2 regions of the Delftia sp. 60 genome follow, and region 1 is predicted to be linked to the other one. Evidence: riboswitches for the same ligand, from Rfam matches in the RefSeq annotation. Region 1 holds a riboswitch; the other holds the start of a gene.

Region 1 (6,317 bases):
TCGCCCGCGTACAGCGTCGGGTAGTGGTCGCGCAGCCGGGCGCTGATGTAGTTGGCGCTGAGGATGGCGGTCTCGGTGGCCAGGGTCAGGCCCTGGGCGCCCATCATGCGGATGTACATCCAGCTGATGGGCAGCACGGCCGCATTGCCCAGCGGTGCGGCACTGATCGCACCCGTGCCGCCCGCAAGGCCCGCCGTGGCATGGCCGGGCAGGAACGGAACGAGGTCCTCGACCACGCAGACGGGGCCCACGCCTGGGCCGCCGCCGCCGTGCGGAATGCAGAAGGTCTTGTGCAGGTTCAGATGGCTGACATCGCCGCCGAAGCTGCCCGGCGCGGCCAGGCCCACCAGGGCGTTCATGTTGGCGCCGTCCACGTAGACGCGCCCGCCGTGGTCATGCACCAGCTTGCACAGCTCCTTGACCTGGGTCTCGAACACGCCGTGCGTGCTGGGGTAGGTGATCATGATGCAGGCCAGGTTGGCACTGTGCTGCTCGCACTTGGCCGCCAGGTCCGCCATGTCGACGTTGCCGTTGGCATCGCAGGCGGTGACCACCACCTGCATGCCCACCATCTGCGCGCTGGCGGGGTTGGTGCCGTGGGCGCTGCTGGGAATCAGGCAGACGTTGCGGTGCGACTGGCCCCGGCTCGCATGCCAGCCCTTGATGGCCAGCAGGCCCGCGTACTCGCCCTGGCTGCCGGCATTGGGCTGCAGGCTGATGCCGGCGTAGCCCGTGGCCTGGCACAGCCAGTCGCGCAGCTGCTTGTCCAGTTCCGCATAGCCTTGCTGCTGGTCGGCCGGGGCAAAGGGGTGCACCTGGGCGAACTCGGGCCAGGTGATGGGAATCATCTCGCTGGTGGCGTTGAGCTTCATGGTGCAGGAGCCCAGCGGGATCATGCTGCGGTCCAGCGCCAGGTCCTTGTCCGACAGCTGGCGGATGTAGCGCAGCATGGCGGTCTCGGAGCGGTGGGTGTTGAACACCGGGTGCGTGAGGAAATCGCTGCTGCGGCGCAGGCCGTCAGGGATCAGCGGCTCCACGCCCTTTTCGAAGGCGGCGAAGCTGGGCAGGGCCTGGCCGTCCCGGGCGAAGATCTTCCACAGCAGCTCGACATCGGCGCGCGTGGTGGTCTCGTCCAGCGAGATGCACAGGTATTCCTTGAAATACACGCGCAGGTTGGCGCCCAGGGACACGGCACGCTCCACGATGGCCTGGGTGGCCGCACCCGTGTGCAGGCTCAGCGTGTCGAAGCTGGGCACCTCGCGCAGCGGCGCGCCCAGCTCGGCCAGGCCGCGCGCCAGGATGGCCGTGTACGAGGCCACGCGGCGGGCGATGCGCTCCAGGCCCTCGGGACCGTGGTAAACGGCGTACATGCTGGCCACGACGGCGGGCAGCACCTGGGCCGTGCAGATGTTGGAGGTGGCCTTTTCGCGGCGGATGTGTTGCTCGCGCGTCTGCAGTGCCAGGCGGTAGGCGGGCTTGCCATGCACGTCCACGCTCACGCCGACCAGGCGGCCGGGCAGGGAGCGCTTGAACTCGTCGCGGCAGGCCATGAAGGCAGCGTGCGGGCCGCCCGCGCCCATGGGCATGCCAAAGCGCTGGGTGGTGCCCACCACGATGTCGGCACCCCATTCGCCGGGCGGCGTGATCAGGGTCAGCGCCAGCAGGTCGGTGGCCACGATGAAGGCGGCCTGCTTGCAATGGGCCTTGTCCACGTCGGCGCGCAGATCGTCGATGCGGCCGCTTGTGGCGGGGTACTGGGCCAGCACGGCGAAGTAGTCGCCCTCCATCAGCTGGTTCCATTCTTCCAGCGAGTTGGCCAGCAGCACCTCGATGCCCAGCGGCGCGGCGCGCGTCTGGATGACTTCGATGGTCTGCGGGTGGGCATCGCCGGCCACCACGAAACGGTTGCTCTTGTTCTTGACGGAGCGCTTGGCCAGCGTCATGGCCTCGGCGGCCGCCGTGGCCTCGTCCAGCATGGAGGCGTTGGCAATCGGCATGGCCGTCAGGTCGCAGACCATGGTCTGGAAGTTGACCAGGGCCTCCATGCGGCCTTGCGAGATCTCGGCCTGGTAGGGCGTGTAGGCCGTGTACCAGGCGGGGTTCTCCAGAATGTTGCGCAGGATGACGCCGGGCGTGTGCGTGCCGTAGTAGCCCTGGCCGATGAAGCTTTTGAGCAGCTGGTTGCGGCCTGCCAGCGCCTTGAGCTCGGCCAGCGCCTGTGCCTCGGTGGCCGCTGGCGGCAGCGCCATGGGCTGGTGGCGCCGGATGGAGGGCGGGACGATGGCGTCGATCAGCGCATCGCGCGATGCCGCGCCAATGGCGCTGAGCATGTGGGCCTCGTCTTCGGGCGCAATGCCGATATGGCGGGCCACGAATTCGGTGGCGTTCTCGAGGGCGGCAAGGGGCTGGGTGGAGGACATCAGCATGGAGGGACCTGTCTCAAAAGCTGAAAAGCGCCAGGGCGGGCCCTGGCGCCCGTCCTGGCCGGAAAGTGGCGTCAGTTGCTCTGTGCGAAGGCCGTGTAGGCGGCTTCGTCGAGCAGCGCGGCCAGCTGGCCTGCGTCGCTGAGCTTGACCTTGAAGAACCAGCCTTCGCCCAGCGGGTCGCTGTTGGCCAGGGAGGGGTCGTCGCGCAGGGCTTCGTTGACTTCGACGATCTCGCCGCTGACGGGCATGTAGACATCGGCGGCGGCCTTGACGGACTCGACCACGCCGGCCACATCGCCCTGGTTGAAGCTGGTGCCCACGGCGGGCAGATCGACGAACACCACGTCGCCCAGCGCATCCTGCGCGTGGAGGGTGATGCCGACGATGGCCGCGTCAGGGTTGGCGGCGTTGATCCATTCGTGGTCCTTGGAATACTGGATGCTCATGGCTTGCTCCGATAGAAACTGAAAAAGAAACCTGTGAAAGGCGGTTTGAGAAAGGTCAGTGCGCACTGTAGCGGCATGCGATGGCAGGAAAAACGAATCCGCCGAACTCGATCCACGCCAAGCGCGCAGGCTGTCCTCAACCGCGGTGATAGCGGGGCGCCAAGAAGGGCGTGGCCTGCACCTGCATGGGCACGGCCTTGCCGCGCACCATGGCCTGCAGCGTGGTGCCGATGGCGGCGCTGCCCGGCTCCACATAGGCCAGTGCCACGGGCTGGTTCAGCGTGGGCGACAGCAGGCCGCTGGTGACCTGGCCGACCTTGCGGCCGCTGGCATCCAGCAGCTCCGTGCCTTCGCGCACGGGTACGCGCTCCAGGGCCACCAGGCCCACGCGCTTGCGCGTGAGCAGCTCGGGCGACTGCAGCTGGGCCAGCACGGTGGCCGCGCCGGGAAAGCCGCCTTCGCGCTCGCCACCAATGCGGCGGACCTTCTGCACGGCCCAGTTCAGGGCGGCCTCGGCCGGGGTGGTGGTCGTGTCCAGATCGTTGCCGTACAGGCACAGGCCGGCTTCCAGGCGCAGCGAATTGCGCGCGCCCAGGCCCACGGGCCTGACTTCGGGCTGGGCCAGCAGGGCACGGGCAAAGGCTTCGGCGTGGCTGGCGGGCAAGGAGATCTCGAAGCCGTCCTCGCCGGTATAGCCGCTGCGCGTGATGTACAGCTCGGCGCCTTCCCAGTCGAAGTAGCCGCCCGTCATGAACACCAGCCCGGCCGTGTCGGGCAGCAGGCGCTCCATGGCGGCTGCTGCCTGCGGGCCCTGCAGCGCCAGCAGGCCCCGGTCGAACTGGGGCTCGATTTCACAGCGCTGGCCGATGCGGGCTTCTATGTGCGCCAGGTCTTCGTGCTTGCAGGCGCCGTTGACGATCAGGAACAGGTCTTCCTCGCGGCGAACGAACATCAGGTCGTCCAGAATGCCGCCCGCGTCGTTGAGCAGCAGGCCGTAGCGCTGGCGGTGTTCGCCCAGGCCCAGCACGTCCATGGGCAGCAGCGATTCCAGCGCCGCGCCGGCATCCGGGCCGCGCAGGCTGATCTGGCCCATGTGCGAGACATCGAACAGGCCTGCCGCCTCGCGGGTGTGCAGGTGCTCGGCCATCAGCCCCTGCGGGTATTGCACGGGCATGGAGTAGCCGGCAAACGGCACCATGCGCGCGCCCAGTTCCTGGTGCAGGTCGAACAGCGGGGTCTTGAGCAGATCGGTGGTGGAGGCAGCGGTCAAGGAGGGACTCTCTTTTCGGCAAGGGGCAAGGCACAACGCCATCCCGGAATCCCGGGATGTCCTGCCCTGCTGTCCGCTTTACCTGAGAGATTCACCCGCACCTTCCATGCGTGGGGCTTGCTCCTTCGGTGGATGGGGCACACCGCCGTGCCCTGCATCTCTCTCCAGCTAGGAACGCCTGCGGCCGTGGCGGCAGGCGGTGCCAGTCCTTTTGCCTGAGCGTTCGGGACGAACCCTGCGCCTTCGGCGGTGCCGCTGCCTGTGACCATTGCGGCCGGGCGGGCACTCTCTCCTGACCGGCGCATTCTAGCTGCGGCCAGCGTCCGCGCGGCTTCGGGATTTCCGCGGGCCGGCCGCAACTCCATGCGCTTGCCTGCATGGATGCATTTGCAAATCGCATAACTGTCTAAAAAATCTCCTACATTGAGATGCATCGATATATGAAATCTCGTGAGCGAGAAGGAAGAAGCGCACATGCAGCAGACGCTGGGAGACACATTGGCCTGGCCGGCACGTTACCTGCCGAACAAGGAAGCCCTGGTCGCTTGGGAGGGCGGCGAGCGCCGCGCCTGGACCTACGCCCAGCTCGATGCCGAAGTCAACCGCCACGCCCACGGCCTGGCCGAGCTGGGCATAGGCCATGGCGACGTGGTCGCGGCCTTTCTCTACAACACGCCGGCCTTTGTCTTCACCATGCTGGCGGCCGCGCGCCTGGGCGCCATCTTCAACCCCATCAACTACCGGCTGGCGGCGCAGGAGCTGGCCTTCATCCTCAAGGACGGCGCAGCGCGCGCCCTGGTGTTCGAGCACGAGGGCGGCGAGGTGGCCGCACGCGCCCAGGCCCTGCTCAAGGCCGAAGGCGGGGGTGGCACTGGCGCAGGCACCGAGCACTGGATCTTTGCCGACGATGCCCCGGCCGACCCGCTGCCGATCTGGGCCACGCAGCGCCTGTCCGCCCTGGCCAGGGGCCGCAGCAGCGCGCCGCCCCATGCCCATGTGCGCGAGAGCGACCCCTGCATCCTCATGTACACCAGCGGCACCACGGGCCGGCCCAAGGGCGTGCTGCATACGCACCGCAGCAAGCTGGCGCACAACGCCCTCATGCACCAGACCATGCAGTTCACGCGCGACGACGTGGGCCTGGCCATGGCGCCGCTCAACCACACGGCCGAGCTGCACACCAGCTTTTTGCCGCGCCTGCAGGCCGGTGCCACCCAGGTGCTGCTGCGCCGCTTTGACGTGACCGAGGCCTGGCGCCTGATCCGCGAAGAGCGCGTGAGCTTCTTCTTCGCGGCGCCCACCATGGTCACCATGCTGCTGGCCGACCCCATTGCCTCGCCTGAGCAGGCGCCCGCGCTGCGGCTGGTGGAGTACGGCGGCGCCTCCATGGCGCCGCACCTGATCCGCGAATGGACGCGCAAGGTCGGCAGCGACCTGGTCCAGGTCTACGGCACCACCGAGATGGGGCCCTGCATGTCCATCCTCCTGCCGCGCGAGCAACTCTCGCACGCGGGCTCGGCGGGACTGCCCTCCATGGGCCATGACCTCATCGTGGCCCGCCTGCGCGAAGACAACGCCCCCACCGATCCGGCCGAGGCCTGCCTGCCAGGCGAGGTGGGCGAAATCCTGGTGCGCGGCCCCTGCATGATGGCCGGCTACCTCAACCGCTCCGACGCCAACACCCGCGCCCTGGCGCACGGCTGGTACCACACGGGCGACCTGGGCCACATCGACGACGACGGCTACCTCTGGATCCGCGACCGCATCGACTACATGATCAATTCGGGTGCCGAGAACGTCTATCCGCGCGAAGTGGAAGACGCGCTGGTCGAGCATGCCGACGTGCTCGAAGTCGCCGTCATCGGCGAGGCCGACGAGCGCTGGGGCCAGATCGTCGCCGCCCACGTGGTCGCCAAGCCTGGTGCCACGCCCACGGCCGAGGCGCTGGACGCCTTCCTGGTCCACGGCGACCGCCTGGCTGCCTACAAGCGCCCGCGCCGCTACCACTTCCGCCAGGCCCTGCCCAAGACGGCCAGCGGGAAGATACAGAAGCAGTTGCTGCGGGTGGTGGACTGAGAAGGCTTCGATCCAGCATGCTGACTGCATGACGATGCGCGGTCCGGCCCTACCCCTTCATCGGACTCATCCGAAAGCAGCCTTTCCTTAGGAAATTTT
Region 2 (6,317 bases), 3.9 Mb from region 1:
GTGAAGGCCACCGTATCGGTACAGGTGGTGACAAGGTTGCCTAAAGCATCCTTCAACTGCACGGCCAAGGTGCTGGTGGAGACGCCGTTGGCCGCAATCGATGGCGGACTCGCGGCGATTTCAGACCCGCTCGTGCTGGCCGGCAGCCCGGTGAAGCTGTAAGCAACCGGCGAAGGCTGATAGGTCACTGCGCCAGATACCGGACTTCCACCCAATGGAAGATTGGAGAACGTGGCACCAGCGACTGACGACGACAAGGTCACGGGTGTGGTGAATGTTCCGGCGACACTGCTGCTGGCATTGATGGGAGACGCGCACTTTCCGCTGGAGTTGGTCGTGCAGCTGACTGCGGCGGAGCCGCCATTGAACGTGACACCTGCAGGCGGCGCTGCGAAGGTGACGGTGTCACTGCCCCCTGTCCAGGCATTGCCTTGGCCGTCAACAATGTAGACCTCCAGCAAGTCGCTGCTGCCGACAGGTTGATTGTTGGTCGTCGCCAGAACGCCGGATTTCAAGGCACAGGGAAAACCGGTGACGCTTGCCGCCGTTGAAAGCTGCGAGGTCTGGGCTCCACCGGAATTGCTGTCCGTCACTGTGACCCGCACCTGGCCGCTGAGATACGAAGGAACGGTCAGCGTTCCCGAGGCTCCGGCCATGGTTTCGGAGCCCAGATAGACCTGCGCATCGTTGACGCCCGCGCCGGTCGGCGACCAAAAGGCTTCCACCGTATACGGTGCCGGCTCGCTCGCATTGGCATTTGCCGTGATATTGAATGTCCAGGTGCAGGCGGCGGTGTCACTGGCGCCAACGCCAAGGGTGGGGGTCCATCCGGTTTGTCCATTGCCCGTCGTCAGCAAACTGATGCCTGAGTTTGCAGCCACAGGCACGGAAAACAGCGTGTTCTGAGAAATCTTGAAGAAATCACGCGTAGTGATACGAATGGCACTTCTCGACTGGCTTGTCATCTTGTTGTTGCCAATCAATCCTGGTGCCGTACCCGTACCACCGATATTCACCCCGTCCCCGCCGCCAGTGAAGTTGTTATCGGTCACCGTCACTACCTGCGTCGTGCCTGAGGCTGCCGTATTCACCGTTGGTGCCGACACATGCGTTGGCGATGACCCGGTATAGGCGGCGATAGGCAGCGAGAAGGTATTACCCGTCACGGCCAGACCAATTCCATTGGCCAGGCTGATCGTTCCATCAACCGACACCACGGCCCTGGGCGCATTTCCACCAGTCGGGCTCAGTGCGATATTCGAATTTTTGATCGTCAATCCGTTGACGGTCATGTTCGACATGACCTGGAAAAACTGCTCGAGCTGCATTCCCCCGATAGGGTTGGGCAGATTCGTTACCGTGAAATTATCGACAACGATGTTGGAAACCGTGCCTGTACCGTTGCTTGCGGCAACGGAAATGGCCGAGCCCTTGTTATTGCCGTAATTTCCATTCCATATCGCGGAGTTGATTGTGCTATTGGCAAAGAATACGTTTTGTGCGCCTTGATGAATCTCCGCGTACAGCTCGCAGTTGAACGGCGTCCCCTCTCCCGCAGGGGTTGGCGCCACATTCACCAGACCGACGCGATCAATGATGACATTGTTTGCTGAGGAGCCAACGACGAATACCGCTTCGCCACAGGTCATGTTGGGCGAATTGGTGAGAGTGATATTCTTCCCACCAAGATAAAAGGTTTCCCAGGCGGAGTCCGCCCAGTTCTGGACTTGTATGACTCCCCCGAAATCGATGGTCAATGAGCCCGTGCCGGCTGGCACGGTGCCTTTGATCCAGTACCAGGCGCCACCGGCACCAGTGGTGGTGCCCGTATCGCCGCCGCTGATCATCTGGGTTTGACCACAGGCATTGGTGGCTCCCGTCACGGCGCCGGACTGGGCTCCGCTGACGAATGTGTTGGCACAGCGCACGTAAACCGTCTGATTGTCGATATACGGATGGAGGTTTCCGGCCGCATCCTTGGATGTCCCGCTCTGTATGGTTCGTACCGACGTAGTCAGTGTCGGCGCAAAGACGATGGAAACATCGGCACTCGGATCCAGCGTTTGCAGCGTGTAGTTGGCTGCCTGAATGGCCGCTCGCAGCGTACATGCGCCAGCAAAGGTACCCCCCAGCGTGCTGACACAGGTGGTTGGTGTCGTTGCATTGGCATTTGGAGCGTCGCTGTTGTCGGTGACCGTGAAAACGATGGTCGCCGCGAGTGCCGTGGATGAAATACCGGCGCACGAAAGCAGCAGCAACGAGAACAAGTACCTCGCTGCACGCCATTTTCGTAAAAACACCGAACCAGGCAGGCGATCAAGAACGCGCATGATATTCCCCATTTTTTCAAGGAAATCAGACAGGAAAATATTTTCCCCAATGGCAATGGCCATCAGTTGTACCCAGCGCATTTGCATCGCCGCACCTCGGATAGTTCTATTTGAGTCAAGAACTCACAACTCACCTTGCAACCGGTGACATTGGAAGTAACAGGGTTTCGCGCAGATCCTGCGCGTCAATCAAAAAAGGTGGATTTCCATCAGCGCTTGCGCACTGCTCCATTGCCCATTGAGCCGGGCACAACTTCAGCCGGGTTTGCGATGCAAATCATTTTTTTCCTCCCTCAACGAACCATATTCACCGTGCTTGTATTTTTTCCAGTGGCGGGCCAGTTTCCATAGACCTTCACCTGTGCAACGGTAAGTCGCCTATCCGACAGATATACAACTCATGGTTAACCCATGCAGGTCCAATCGACCAGAACATGCACTGACAAACCACTGCACACATCGATAGGCTAAATCATGTTTTTTTCTATTTCAATAGTTTTTTTACATGGAATCGGAGACTCGTGCCAGCGCTACGAGGGAGGCGCTTGAGCGATCTAGGGAATACCCTGAATCAGCCACACCACATACAGGTAGTAACTGGTGGTATCCCCAGTACGACTGGAACCGGCTGCGCAAGCCACATAGAATCGCCCCTGCAGGAGAGCAGGCGGGCACCACGGTGCCGAGCCTCACCGAAGGCGCAAACTCCCATACACGCTCAGGTTCCGTACTGCAAACACAACATGCCGTCTGGAGAGCCGCCGCACGCAATATGCGGCGCACCGAAGGAGCAAGCCCCGTTCCCATGGACGGCGGTGAATCTCTCAGGTACCAAGGACAGGGGGAGCGGCAGCTGCGTCACGACGGACGCCGGCTGCTTGCTATTGAATCCATAGCTACCAGCTTCCGCGGGACCGGCACATGCCTTTGAAAGGGCATTGTCATGCGCGTTATCGTTCTCGGAGCCGGCCTGATCGGCACCGCCTCGGCCTACTATCTGCAATCTCTCGGTCATGAAGTGACCGTCATCGACCGTCAGGCTGCGCCCGGCGCCGAAACCAGCTTTGCCAACGGCGGGCAGATCTCGGTCAGCCATGCCGAACCCTGGGCCAACCCCGGCGCACCGCTGAAGTTGCTGGGCTGGCTGGGCCGGCAGGACGCCCCCCTGCTGTTCCGCCTGCGCGCCGACATGCGCCAGTGGCTCTGGGGCCTGTCCTTCCTGCGCAACTGCACGCCCGCGCGCACGCGCCACAACATCCAGCAGATCGTTCGCCTGGGCACCTACAGCCGAGAGGCTCTGCAGCAGCTGCGGTCGGACACCGGCATCCAGTACGAGCAGCGCATGCAGGGCATCCTGCACTTCTACACGAACGCCCGCGAGTTCGAGGGCGCGCTCAAGCCCACCGAGCAGATGCAGGCCCTGGGCTGCGACCGCCGCCTGATCGACGCCGACGAAGCCGTGCGCCTGGAGCCGGCCCTGGCCCATGTGCGCGGGCAGATAGCGGGCGCCACCTATACGGCCGAGGATGAATCGGGCGACGCCAACCTCTTCACGCGCGAGCTGGCACGCATTGCCACCACCACGGGCGTGCAGTTCCGCCACGGCCACCACGTCATGGCGCTGCGCACCACGGGTGCGGGCGCAAGCCGCCATATCGACCATGTGGAGGTGACCAATGCCGATGGCCGCTACGAACGCATCCAGGGCGACGCCTATGTGCTGGCCATGGGCTCGTTCAGCCCGCTGCTGGCCCAGCCGCTGGGGCTGCACCTGCCCATCTACCCGGCCAAGGGCTACTCTGTGACCCTGCCGGTGCTGGACCCCACCAAGGCCTACCAGGTCAGCCTCACGGACGATGAGTTCAAGCTGGTGTTCTCGCGCTACACCGGCGCGCAGGGCGACCGCCTGCGCATTGCCGGCACGGCCGAGTTCAACGGCTACGACCGCAACCTGGACCCCGTGCGCTGCGAGGCCATCGTGCGGCGCGTGCAGCAGCTGTTCCCTGGCGCCGGCGATACCGGGCGCGCCCAGTTCTGGAGCGGCCTGCGCCCCGCCACGCCCAGCAATGTGCCGCTGATCGGACGCTCGCCCATCGCCAACCTGTTCCTGAACACCGGCCACGGCACGCTGGGCTGGACCCATGCCTGCGGCTCCGGCATGGCGCTGGCCGACCTGGTCAGCGGCAGGCAGCCGGCCGTGGATTTCGATTTTCTGGGAGCCGCAGCCATGGACCCGGATCGCAGCGCAGGCACGGTGCGCCCGCGCGCGGTCTGAGGTGCAGACGGTGTGTACCGTGTGTACGGCGTGTACGGCGTGTACGGCGCCTAGGCAGTGAACACCGTCAACACCCCGGCGAAGCGGTGCAGGCGGGCGTCCATGATCTCGGCTTCGGCGACGAAGCCGATCAATGGCACATCGCCCAGTGCGTGGCGCAGGGTGCGCAGTTCGGCATCGGGGCCGCCGAACAGGCCGCCGCCGCGGCCCCGGCAACTGATGTAGATGGCGCCACGGATGCGGGGCTGTGCCTCGCCTTCGGGCGCCGCCTCCTCGGGCTCCGCCGCATCGCGCAGCGCGGCGCCCAGTTGCAGCAGTTCCTGGCGCGCGACCTGGGCCTGGCGGCGGCAGAAGATCACCGAATGCCCGGCCTCCACGGCCGATGACAGGGCCACGCCCTGGCGCAGCGGGTCCAGCCCGACCAGGGTCAGCACCTGGGCCTCTTCGGTGAGCACGCCGTGGGCCATGCCCCGGCCCGGCGGCGCAATGGCCGCCAGCGTGCTGCGCACCGTGGTCAGCGCGGGCTGCCAGTCGCTGCCTTCCAGCTCCACGCCCAGTAGTTGCAGCAGGCGCTGCAAGGCCGGATCGCCATTGAGCCCGGTGACCAGGGCGCCGCGCGCCTCGGTGATCTCCAGGCCCTCGCCCAGCGGCACGCAGCCCTGGGCCATGCCCGTGATGCAGGGCACGCCCGCACCGAAGGCCACGCCCGAGAAGCCTCCGCTGAAAATGCCGCGCGCATCCGCATGCTGCGCATGCAGGTCCTCGGTGCGGCAGGCGATCTGCACGCCCTCCACGCCATCGTCCCCGTCATCGCCCACGCCGCCGAACAGCAGGCCGGACTCGGTGCGCTCGGACAGCTCGTACAGCAACTCGGCCAGCTCGGGCTGGCCGCCTCCGGCATGGACCAGGGCCGAATGGGCCGTGAACCCGGCCTCGCCGCCCGGCGCATGCAAGGGCGCCAGGCCCGAATACAGGCGGTAGTGCGCGGCCGGCACATCGAGCAGCATCACCGCGAGCGCGGAGCCGGACAGGTATTCATGGGACATGGCCAGCACGCCACCGGCCGAGCAGCCAGCCCAGTCCGCCACATGGGGCAAGGCCCTGGCCAGATGCTGCAGCAGCGGCCTTGCATGGGCGGCATGCGCGTGGGACAGGTACACCAGGCCCAGTCTGGGCCGCTGCACATGGCCCGGATCGGCCATCTGCGAGCGCAGTTGCAGCAGCACCGCATCGGCCGCGGCGCGCCAGTCGGAATGGCTGGCATGGCCTACAGGAAACAACGACATTCCAACCTTCTTTCTAGCCCTGCCAGCGCCCGGCTTGCGGAGGGCTCTAGACCATCCATGGGTGCCGCCGTCCCGCTCAGCGCGGTGGCCGGCTCTTGGCCGGCGCCTTGCCTGCGGCCGGTGCCTTGGCTGTTGTCTTTGCCGCCGTCTTCCTGGCCGCTGCCTTGGCTGGCGCTTTCGGTGGGGCTTTGGCTGGCGCTTTCGCAGGCGCCTTGGCGGCTCCGGCCGGGGCCTTGGCCGCCGGTGCAGCCGCCTTGCCTGCCTGCGCGGCGAAGGCGCCAGCCTGGGCCGTCATGCGGTCCATGGCGGCCTTGGCGATGTCGCCGGCCATGCCGGTGGCGCGCTGTGCGGCAGCCACGGCCTCGGGGGCCATGGGCTCGGCCATGGCCTTGGCGGCGATCTGCTGGAATTGCTGGGTCAGTGCGC

Evidence for each region. Region 1 has a riboswitch for glycine ahead of gcvT (glycine cleavage system aminomethyltransferase GcvT). Riboswitches for the same ligand answer to the same signal wherever they lie in the genome.
Region 2: another riboswitch for glycine. It lies ahead of CLV01_RS02730 (D-amino acid dehydrogenase); the one in region 1 lies ahead of gcvT (glycine cleavage system aminomethyltransferase GcvT).

The regions. Positions count from the first base shown of each region.
Region 1 is NZ_PEFD01000001.1:4,445,722-4,452,038, reverse strand. Features, by position in the region: gene gcvP (aminomethyl-transferring glycine dehydrogenase) at 1-2,426, opposite strand, end outside; gene gcvH (glycine cleavage system protein GcvH) at 2,498-2,872, opposite strand; gene gcvT (glycine cleavage system aminomethyltransferase GcvT) at 3,009-4,142, opposite strand; glycine riboswitch at 4,202-4,320, opposite strand; glycine riboswitch at 4,336-4,447, opposite strand; gene CLV01_RS20180 (fatty acid--CoA ligase) at 4,617-6,218, shown strand.
Region 2 is NZ_PEFD01000001.1:590,437-596,753, reverse strand. Features, by position in the region: gene CLV01_RS02735 (invasin domain 3-containing protein) at 1-2,417, opposite strand, end outside; glycine riboswitch at 3,071-3,181, shown strand; gene CLV01_RS02730 (D-amino acid dehydrogenase) at 3,274-4,605, shown strand; gene CLV01_RS02725 (FIST signal transduction protein) at 4,656-5,891, opposite strand; gene CLV01_RS02720 (PhaM family polyhydroxyalkanoate granule multifunctional regulatory protein) at 5,968-6,317, opposite strand, start outside.